Regions from separate parts of the Streptomyces sp. SYP-A7185 genome, predicted to be linked through region 2. Evidence: riboswitches for the same ligand, from Rfam matches in the RefSeq annotation. Region 2 holds a riboswitch; each other region holds the start of a gene.
The links. Region 2 has a riboswitch for S-adenosylmethionine ahead of thrC (threonine synthase). Riboswitches for the same ligand answer to the same signal wherever they lie in the genome.
Positions count from the first base shown of each region.

Region 1: it holds a riboswitch for S-adenosylmethionine, as region 2 does, so the genes downstream of both, QBL25_RS13500 (aminotransferase class V-fold PLP-dependent enzyme) here and thrC (threonine synthase) in region 2, are expected to answer to the same signal.
Region 3: it holds a riboswitch for S-adenosylmethionine, as region 2 does, so the genes downstream of both, QBL25_RS37505 (cell envelope biogenesis protein OmpA) here and thrC (threonine synthase) in region 2, are expected to answer to the same signal.

Region 1 covers NZ_CP122310.1:3,062,085-3,065,349, reverse strand. The annotation lists gene trpD (anthranilate phosphoribosyltransferase) at 1-950, shown strand, start outside; SAM riboswitch class IV at 1,025-1,141, shown strand; gene QBL25_RS13500 (aminotransferase class V-fold PLP-dependent enzyme) at 1,305-2,684, shown strand; gene QBL25_RS13495 (glycerate kinase) at 2,639-3,265, opposite strand, start outside.
Region 2 covers NZ_CP122310.1:4,551,672-4,554,936, reverse strand. The annotation lists gene QBL25_RS19825 (hypothetical protein) at 1-249, opposite strand, end outside; gene QBL25_RS19820 (glucosyl-3-phosphoglycerate synthase) at 333-1,277, opposite strand; SAM riboswitch class I at 1,444-1,578, shown strand; gene thrC (threonine synthase) at 1,596-2,903, shown strand; gene QBL25_RS19810 (MoaD/ThiS family protein) at 2,998-3,265, shown strand, end outside.
Region 3 covers NZ_CP122310.1:8,561,318-8,564,582, forward strand. The annotation lists gene QBL25_RS37500 (M13 family metallopeptidase) at 1-485, shown strand, start outside; gene QBL25_RS37505 (cell envelope biogenesis protein OmpA) at 547-1,296, opposite strand; SAM riboswitch class IV at 1,704-1,848, opposite strand; SAM riboswitch class IV at 2,047-2,160, shown strand; gene QBL25_RS37510 (putative leader peptide) at 2,199-2,333, shown strand; gene QBL25_RS37515 (LLM class flavin-dependent oxidoreductase) at 2,410-3,265, shown strand, end outside.

The sequences.
Region 1 (3,265 bases), 1.5 Mb from region 2:
TGGACCGCATCATGCGCGGCGAGGCGACCGACGCGCAGATCGCCGGCTTCGTCGTCGCGCTGCGGGCCAAGGGCGAGACCGTGGAGGAGATCTCCGGCCTCGTCCGCACGATGTACGAACACGCCAACGTGATCGAGGTGCCGGGGCAGACCGTCGACATCGTCGGCACCGGCGGCGACGGCGCCAAGACCGTCAACATCTCCACGATGTCCGCGATCGTGGCCGCGGGCGCGGGCGCGAAGGTCGTCAAGCACGGCAACCGCGCGGCCTCCAGCGCCTCGGGCGCCTCCGACGTCCTGGAGAAGCTCGGGGTGAACCTGGAGCTGCCGCTGGACCGGGTCGTCGAGGTGGCCGAGGAAGCCGGGATCACCTTCTGCTTCGCCGTGAAGTTCCACCCCGCGCTGCGGCACGCGGGCGGGGCGCGCAGCCAGCTGGGCATCCGGACCGTGTTCAACGCGCTGGGTCCGCTCACCAACCCGGCCAAGGTGCGGGCCCAGGCGGTCGGCGTCGCCGACCCGCGGATGGCGCCGATCGTGGCCGGGGTCTTCGCCGAGCGCGGGAACTCCTCCCTCGTCTTCCGCGGCGACGACGGCCTGGACGAGCTGACGACCACGGCGACCTCCCGGGTCTGGGTCGTGCGCGACGGAGCCGTGCGCGAGGAGGCCTTCGACCCGCGGGACGTCGGCATCGACCTCGTTCCCGTGGAGGCCCTGCGCGGGGCCGACGCCTCGTACAACGCCGAGGTCGCGCGGCGGCTCCTGGACGGCGAGAAGGGCCCGGTGCGGGACGCCGTGCTGCTCAACACGGCGGCGGCCCTGGTGGCGCTCTCGCCGGGCGAGGGGACCCTCGTGGAGCAGATCGGCGCCGGTATCGGGCGGGCCGCGCAGGCCATCGACTCCGGGGCCGCGAAGAAGGCCCTTGAGCTGTGGGTGGCGGCCAGCAACCGCTGAATGTGGCGCACACCGCAGTCCGGATGCCGGACTGCGGTGGGCACCGGGAAGATCGTGTGGCAAGATGCTGCGCAGGTCATGAGTGACAGCGATTAGGCCCCGGCTCGCTGTCCGGCAACCCTCCGTCCGTGGCGGGGTGCCCCGGGTGAAGACCAGGCCGTGGACAGCAAGGTCCGTGGCAAGCGCGGACCCCTGCGAACCCTGGGGTCCTGGTCCTCAAGGGAGCAGTCTCGTGAGCAAGCGAATGCGATAGGGCTTCCGGCCCCCTTTCCGCACCCCCTTTTCTCTTCGTCACTGCAACGCCCTTCGTGCGCCCTTGCAGTGAACTCGCCTGCCTTCCCACGGGAGTTCGCCATGTCCGTCACCACCGCCGCCGCCGACCAGACCCTCTGTGCAACCCCGCTGCCCGTCCTCGGCCGTGACGTCACCGTGCCGCTCGTCACCGGCGGCGAGGTGACCTACGCGGCGCTCGACTACGCGGCGAGCGCCCCCGCCCTCCAGCGCGTGTGGGACGACGTGGCCGCGTACGCGCCGTACTACGGCAGCGTGCACCGCGGTGCCGGATACCTCTCGCAGCTCTCCACGGACCTCTTCGAGAACAGCCGGGTCACCGTCGCGGAGTTCCTCGGCTGCCGCGAGGACGACCAGGTCGTCTTCACCCGCTCGACCACCGACTCGCTGAACCTGCTGGCCGCCGCGCTGCCCGCCGACTGCCAGGTCTTCGTCTTCGAGACCGAGCACCACGCCTCGCTGCTGCCCTGGCGCGACGCCCGCGTGACCTACCTCAACGCCCCGCGCACCCCCGAGCAGGCCGTCGCCACCCTGGAGCGCGCCCTCGCCGACCGCGACCCCTACGGCCCGGCCCTGGTCTGCGTGACCGGCGCGTCGAACGTCACCGGCGAGCTGTGGCCGGTCAGGGAGCTCGCCGCCGCCGCCCACGCGCACGGCGCCCGCATCGTCCTGGACGCCGCGCAGCTCGCGCCGCACCACCCGGTCTCCATCAGCGAGCTGGACGTCGACTGGGTCGCCTTCTCCGGCCACAAGCTGTACGCGCCCTTCGGCTCGGGCGTCCTCGCGGGCCGCTCCGACTGGCTGAAGGAGGCCGAGCCGTACCTCGCGGGCGGCGGCGCCTCGCGCAAGGTGGCGCGGCGCCCCAAGGAAGCAGGCGGCGGCGTGGACGTCGAGTGGCACGACACCGCCGCGCGGCACGAGGCCGGCTCGCCGAACGTCATCGGCGTGTACTCCATCGCCTCCGCCTGCAAGGCGCTGACCGAGGCGGGCTTCGACTCGCTGGTGGCGCGTGAGCGCGAACTCATCGCGAAGGTCCGCGAGGGCCTCGCGGAGGTGCCCGCCGTGAAGGTGCTCTCGCTCTTCGGCGACGACGCGCCGCGCGTCGGCGTCATCTCCTTCGTCGTGGAGGGCTGGAACAGCTCGCACTTCGCCGCCGCGCTCTCCGCCGAGTACGGCATCGGCGTACGCGACGGCCTGTTCTGCGCCCACCCGCTGGTGCGCACCCTGCTCGGCAGCGACCCGCAGACCCAGGGCGAGTGCGGCGCCCCCGAGGCCGCGCCCGGCGAGAAGTCGCTGAACGCGATCCGCGTCAGCTTCGGCGCCGGCACCCCCGACGAGCACGTGGAGCGCTTCGTGCGCGCCGTCAAGGAGCTCGTGGCGGACGGCGCGCGCTGGAACTACCGCACCGAGGACGGGCGTTGCGTGCCGGACACCACCGCCTGAACCCGGGGCCGCCCCGGCAGGCGTGACCCCAGGACGATCATCCGCAGAGCGCGCTCGGTCGCGTCGGTGAGGAACTCGCCGCCCCGCCCGAGCGCCTCGGTGAGCGAGACCGGCGCGGGCAGGATCGCGCTGTAGGCGTCCACACCGATGGCCCGTACGTGGTGGGCGCCCTGGCCGATCGTGCCCGCGAGGACCAGGACCGGGCGGCCGGACCGCTTGGCGCGCCGGGCCACTTCGGCGGGGACCTTGCCGCGCGGGGTCTGGTGGTCCAGGGCGCCCTCGGCGGTGACGACGAGATCGGCGCGGGCCAGCCGCGCGTCCAGGTCCAGATGGCCGAGCAGGACGTCGAAGCGGGGCAGCAGCTGGGCGCCGAGCGCCGCGAGACCGGCTCCCAGGCCGCCGGACGCGCCCGTTCCGGGGCCGAGGGCCAGGTCCGAGGGGGCGCGCAGGTCGCGGGTCAGGACGTGCGCCCAGTGCTCCAGGGCCGCCGCGAGCTGCTCGACCTGTGCGGGAGTTGCGCCCTTCTGGGGGCCGAAGACGCGGGCGACGCCGCGCTCGCCGGTCAGGACGTTGAAGGGGTT
Region 2 (3,265 bases):
GGCGTTGATCCGCTGCATGACAAAGGTGTTGTTGTTGTCCTTGCCCTCGCCGTCCGCGGCGGTGGCGCAGCGCGCCGCCATGCTCGCGGGCGTCGTCGGGCAGCCCATGACCGTGTTGCCGATGGTCTTGAAGTCGCCGTACAGCGATTCGTCGTAGCGCTTGGCGAAGGGCTCGACCACGTCCGCGGCGGCGGGCGCGGTGGCCGCGCCGAGCGCCCCTGCCGCGAGGGTGGCCGTCGCCGTGGCCACGGCACCGACGCGTCGCGCGCTTCCCATTACCTGTCTGACCCACATAAGTGGGGAATGTAGACAAAATGCACGGTTCGGGGTGGTTACGCCACGCGGCGAGCCGTGTACTCCGCGATCCCGCCCATCGGCGGACGCTCCTCCGTGTCCACCGAATGGGTCCGCGGTTCGAACCCGTGCTCGCCCCGTTCGAACTGGGTCAGCTCGGGGCGTACGAGATGGCCGCGCGCGAGCCGCAGCTGCGCGGTCCGGTAGATCGCCGCCGCCATCCTGCCCAGGGCCTGCCCGTCCTGGTGCCGGTGCTTGCGCACGCCCACGTCGACCTGCGCGAGCGCGTCCAGGCCCACGGTGTGCAGCGCGTCCACCAGCAGGCCCAGCTCCACCCCGTACCCGACGGGGAACGGCAGCCGCTCCAGGAGGGACCTGCGCGCCGCGTACTCCCCGCCCAGCGGCTGGACGAACCCGGCCAGCTGGGGCCAGTGCATGTTGAGCAGCGGGCGCGCCATCAGCTCGGTGACCCGGCCGCCCTGCCCCGCCGTACCGGCCAGCGGGCGGTCGTACATCGCCTTCACGAAGTCCACGTCCGGCTCGGTCAGGAGGGGGCCCACGATCCCGGTGACGAAGTCCGCCGAGAACTCCTTCAGGTCCGCGTCGACGAACGCCACGATGTCGCCGCCGGTCACCAGGAGCGAGCGCCACAGGACCTCGCCCTTGCCGGGCACGGCCGGGATGCGCGGCAGGATCGCGTCGCGGTGCACGACCCGCGCGCCCGCCTCCCGGGCGACCTCGGCCGTGCGGTCCCGCGAGCCGGAGTCGACCACCACGAGCTCGTCGACCAGAGGCGCCTTCTCGATGAGCGCGCGGCGGATCTCCGCGACGATCTCACCGACCGTCCCCTCCTCGTCGAGCGCGGGCAGGACGACGCTCACCGAGGCTCCCGACGCCCGTTTGGCGTCGAGGAGTGCGCTGAGCGGACGGTCGGCAACGGACCAGGAACGCCTGGTCAGCCAGCGCTCGGCCTCTTCCAGCACGGGTGGCTCCTCCTGTGTGTGGCCTACATGTGATCCATCTCGCGGTGCGGACGACTATCTCAAGGGTCCAGGCCGTCGGTTACAGTCTTGAACAACGCGGATGACCATCGCATGTCGGGGGTCGGCGCGTCACAAATGCCCCGGGCCCCGAAGCCCGGCGCCATACCGCTCATCCAGAGGGGCAGAGGGATACGGCCCGTTGAAGCCCCGGCAACCATCCCGCCGACCGCGCACGCGAGGTCTCGGTGGGGAAGGTGCCAATTCCGTCTCGCGGCGAGATGCGTCGCGAGGAAGATGAGGAGAAAGGGCCTCGCCTCCATGGCTGCGCAGACCGTCGCATCGAACGACACCACCCCCTCCACCACGGGTTCCGTGGACCTCGGCCCCGCGTCGGGCCTCTCTTGCCGCGAGTGCGGCGAGCTCTACGCCCTCGGCCCGATCTTCGCCTGCCAGGCCTGTTTCGGCCCGCTCGAAGTGGCGTACGACCTGCCGACCGGTGACCCCGAGGCGCTCCGGAAGCAGATCGAGTCCGGCCCCGACAACATCTGGCGCTACGCGCCCCTGCTGCCCGTCCCGGCGGACGTCGCGGACAAGCCCAACATCAACCCCGGTTGGACCAAGCTCGTCAAGGCCGACAACCTCGCGCGCGAGCTCGGCGTCGACCAGGGCAAGCTGTTCGTCAAGGACGACTCCGGAAACCCGACGCACTCCTTCAAGGACCGTGTCGTCGCGCAGGCCATCGAGGCGGCGCGCGCGTTCGGCTTCACCACCCTCTCCTGCTCCTCCACCGGCAACCTCGCGGGCGCCGTCGGTGCCGCCGCGGCCCGCGCCGGCTTCCGCTCCTGCGTGTTCATCCCGCACGACCTGGAGCAGGGCAAGGTCGTCATGGCCGCGGTCTACGGCGGCGAGCTCGTCGGCATCGAGGGCAACTACGACGACGTGAACCGCTTCTGCTCCGAGCTCATCGGCGACCCGCTGGGCGAGGGCTGGGGCTTCGTGAACGTGAACCTGCGGCCGTACTACGGCGAGGGCTCCAAGACCCTCGCGTACGAGATCTGCGAGCAGCTGGGGTGGGTCCTTCCCGACCAGCTGGTCATCCCGATCGCGTCGGGGTCCCAGCTCACGAAGATCGACAAGGGCCTCAAGGAGCTCATCCAGCTCGGTCTGGTCGAGGACAAGCCCTACAAGATCTTCGGTGCGCAGGCCGAGGGCTGCTCGCCGGTGTCCGCCGCCTTCAAGGCCGGACACGACGTCGTGCGTCCCCAGAAGCCGAACACCATCGCCAAGTCGCTCGCCATCGGCAACCCCGCCGACGGGCCGTACGTGCTCGACATCGCGCGGCGCACCGGCGGTGCGGTGGAGGACGTGAACGACGAGCAGGTCGTCGACGCGATCAAGCTGCTCGCCCGGACCGAGGGGATCTTCGCGGAGACCGCCGGCGGTGTGACGGTCGGCGTCACGAAGAAGCTGATCGAGGCGGGGCTCATCGACCCCACGCTCACCACGGTTGTGTTGAACACGGGTGACGGCCTCAAGACGCTTGACGCCGTCGCTGAGACTTCGCAGGCCACCGCGACCATTCGGCCCAGCCTTGAGGCGTTCCGCGCCGCCGGGCTCGCCGACTGACCTTGTTCGCTGCCTGCGGGCCGTTGTGGCTGGTCGCGCAGTTCCCCGCGCCCCTTGCAGGGGCGCTTCCTCCCCGCATCAAGAGGTGAACCCCATGAGCGTCAACGTCCGAATCCCCACCATCCTGCGCACCTACACCGGCGGGCAGTCCGAGGTCGCCGCCGAGGGGGCGACCCTCTCCGAGGTCATCGCCGACCTGGAGGCCAAGCACGCCGGTATCGCGGCCCGTGTCCTGGACGACCAGGGCAAGCTGCGGCGCTTCGTGAACGTCTACGTGAACGACGACGACGTCCGCTTCGAGCAGGGCCTGGAGACGGCCACGCCGGACGGCGCCGGGATCTCGATCATCCCCGCCGTCGCGG
Region 3 (3,265 bases), 4.0 Mb from region 2:
ACGGCTTCGACGACCAGGGCGCGCAGTACGACGGCGCGGGCAACCTCAACGACTGGTGGACCGCGGCCGACAAGACCGCGTTCGAGGCGAAGTCGAAGGCGCTGGTCAAGCAGTACGACGCGTTCTCGCCCCGCAATCTGCCCGGCGAGTTCGTCAACGGATCGCTGACGGTGGGCGAGAACATCGGCGACCTGGGCGGCCTGACCATCGGGCACACGGCGTACAAGATCGCGCTCGACGGGGCCCCGATGCCGGAGAGCGAGGGCACGACCGGCTCCCAGCGGCTCTTCATGAACTGGGCGTACTGCTGGCGCACCAAGCGCCGCAAGGAGCAGGAGCAGCAGTACCTCACCATCGACCCGCACTCGCCGCCGGAGTTCCGCGCGAACATCGTCCGCAACCTCGACGAGTTCCACGAGGCGTTCGGGACGACGGAGGGCGACGGGCTGTGGCTGGACCCGGCGGAGCGCGTCAGGATCTGGTGACCTGAGCCCACGGGGGCGGTCGCGGCGCCTCGCCGCGGCCGCCCCCGATCCCGTGCCGCCGTCAGGACGCCGCCCGGTGGTCCGCCTCGCCGATGCGGGGATGGTTGGCGCGGAAGGACGGGTGGTCGTGCAGGCGCCGTACGTAGGCCCGCACGTCGGGGTGGGCGGCCGTGGTGCCCGGCGGCTCGTGGACGAGGCGGGCCCACAAGTCCACGTCCGCCGCGGTGAGTTCATCGCCCACGAGGTAGGCGCGAAAGGCCAGGCGGCGGTTGAGGTGCTCCAGCGTCGCGGGGGTCAGGGGCGCCGCGAGCTGGTCGTGCCAGGCGTCGATCCGGGCCGCGAGGGACGACGGGCGCAGCTGGAGCGGCAGGCCCTCGCCGTGGGCGGCGAGACGGCAGGCCAGGTCGCGCACGATGTCGGGCGTGTGATTGCTGACGACGTGCCCGCTCCACCGGTCGCACAGGGCGGGGACGGTCAGCGGCCCGTCGAAGTGGTGCTCGGTGGCCTCGTAGTAGCCGTGCAGGCCCTCCAGCGTCGCCGAGGCGGTGTCCGGCGACAGGAGCGTCGTGGTGACCGCGTCCCGGAGCCCGAGCAGATCGAGCGTGATCGCGACCCGCAGGGAGCGCGGACATCCGGCCGACAGATACAGGTGATAGCGGTGGGGCGCGGGATAGAAGCCACCGGCCAGGTCGGCGCCGATCCGGCTGCGGATCGCCGGGGGACAGCCGGGCGGCGAGCCCGCGTCGTCGCACGAGGCGTGGGAGTCCGTGAGGGAGGCGTGGTGGCGGCGGTGTGACGTGACCTCGGGCATGACTCTCCAGACAGGGGAAGGGGTGCCACCGGCGCCGGGCGCCGGTGGCACGGTGGGGGAGAGGGGGATGCAGGGCGGCAGTGGCCCGCACCGGTGGCGCCCCGCGTCAGGGGCGTCGTTTCCGCGTGGACGCGGCGCGCCCGAGCCCGGTCACGTGGACGTGCGGCGCCCGCGTCACGTGGACGCGGCGCCTGTGCCTCGCGTGGACCTGGAGCGTCCGCGTCGCGTGGACGTCAGGCGGCTGGGACCGACGCGCTGCACACCCGCAGCAGATCGATGTGCAGCCGCCTGGTCAGGACGCGCGGGCGGGGCCTGGGCATGGACAGGGGAGGTCGCCGGGTGCTGTTCCGCTCACCGACCGCCCTGGACATGTGCACCAGCCCTGCCGTCGAGGCCCGTCCTACCCCGGGCCGCGCTTGCCCCGCCGCCACGGCGGGACCCGGTCGTCACCCGGGGCACCCCGTCGCGGAGGAAGGGTTGCCTGTCAGCGGGCCGGGGCCGAAGACCCGCTCGGGCAGGGACCCTGCCGGGCGGGCGCTGACAATCGTGACCGTCCCGGGAAGTCTGGGTCCGCTGCTCCCCCGCCGTCAAGAAGGCCTCCGGGAAACTCCGTGCGCGCAAGCGGAACAGAAGGCGCGGCCCGCCCGTTGACCCTGACGGAGACCGGCCGCGGGAGACGTGCGGAGCTGTGAGCGCGGCCATGATCCACGGGCATTGCGCGCGGCCACGACCTCACGTAACGTCCGAGCAGGTTACGAGCGTCAGCGTCAAGCCCTGGCTTGCTGACCGGCAACCCTCCCTCGCGGCGGGGTGCTCCAGGTGCGGACCGGGCGGTTCCCGACCAGGGTTCCGCAAGCGCGAGACCGGCGAGGCCTGTGGCCCGCCGGACCGGAAGGGCGGAGGTGACGGACGTGCCCCTGGTGCCGCCCGTGCCTGCCCCGCGCGTCCTGGTGATCGCCCCGAGCCACCAGGTCCATCTGTACTCCCGGCCGCACATCGACCTCCAGCGCGTCGCCGGCGCGCTCTGTCGTTCCTGACCCGTCACCCCGCCGCCGCACCCTCGCAGCCGAGGGGCCGGTGTTCTCGTACGGTCGATCAGGAAGGCACTCCTTCGTGTCGTCATCACCTTCGCCCTCATCCCCCCTGCCCTCCTCCGCTCCCACCGCCGCGCTGCACCTCGCCGTCGCGCTCGACGGCGCGGGCTGGCACCCGGCCGCCTGGCGCGAACCGGTCTCCCGCCCCACGGAGTTGCTCACCGCCCCCTACTGGGCCGACCTGGTCACCGAGGCCGAGCACGGCCTGCTCGACTTCGTGACGATCGAGGACGGACTCGGGCTCCAGTCCTCGCACTTCACCGAACCCGACGGACGCACCGACCAGGTCCGCGGGCGGCTCGACGCCGTCCTCATCGCCTCCCGCGTCGCCCCGCTGACCAGCCACATCGGCCTGGTGCCGACGGTGGTGACCACGCACACGGAGCCCTTCCACATATCCAAGGCGATCGCCACGCTCGACTACGTGAGCACGGGCCGCGCGGGCGTGCGCGTCCAGGTGTCGGCGCGCCGCAACGAAGCCGCGCACTTCGGGCGCCGCACGTTTCCCGCCCTGGACGGCGTCGAGGACCTCGGCAGGCCGGACGTACGGGAGTTGACCTACGACCTCTTCGACGAGGCCTCCGACTACGCCGAAGCCGTGCGCCGCCTCTGGGACAGCTGGGAGGACGACGCGGAGATCCGCGACGTCGCCACCGGCCGCTTCATCGACCGCGACAAGCTGCACTACATCGACTTCGAGGGCAAGCACTTCAGCGTCAAGGGCCCCTCGATCACGCCCCGCCCGCCGCAGGGCCGGCCCGTGGTCAGCGCCCTCGCCCACGAGACCCCCACCGACGCGCCCTTCCGGCTCCTCGGCCGCTCCGCCGACGTCGGCTACGTGACCCCGCGCGACACCGCGCACGCGCGCGCCATCG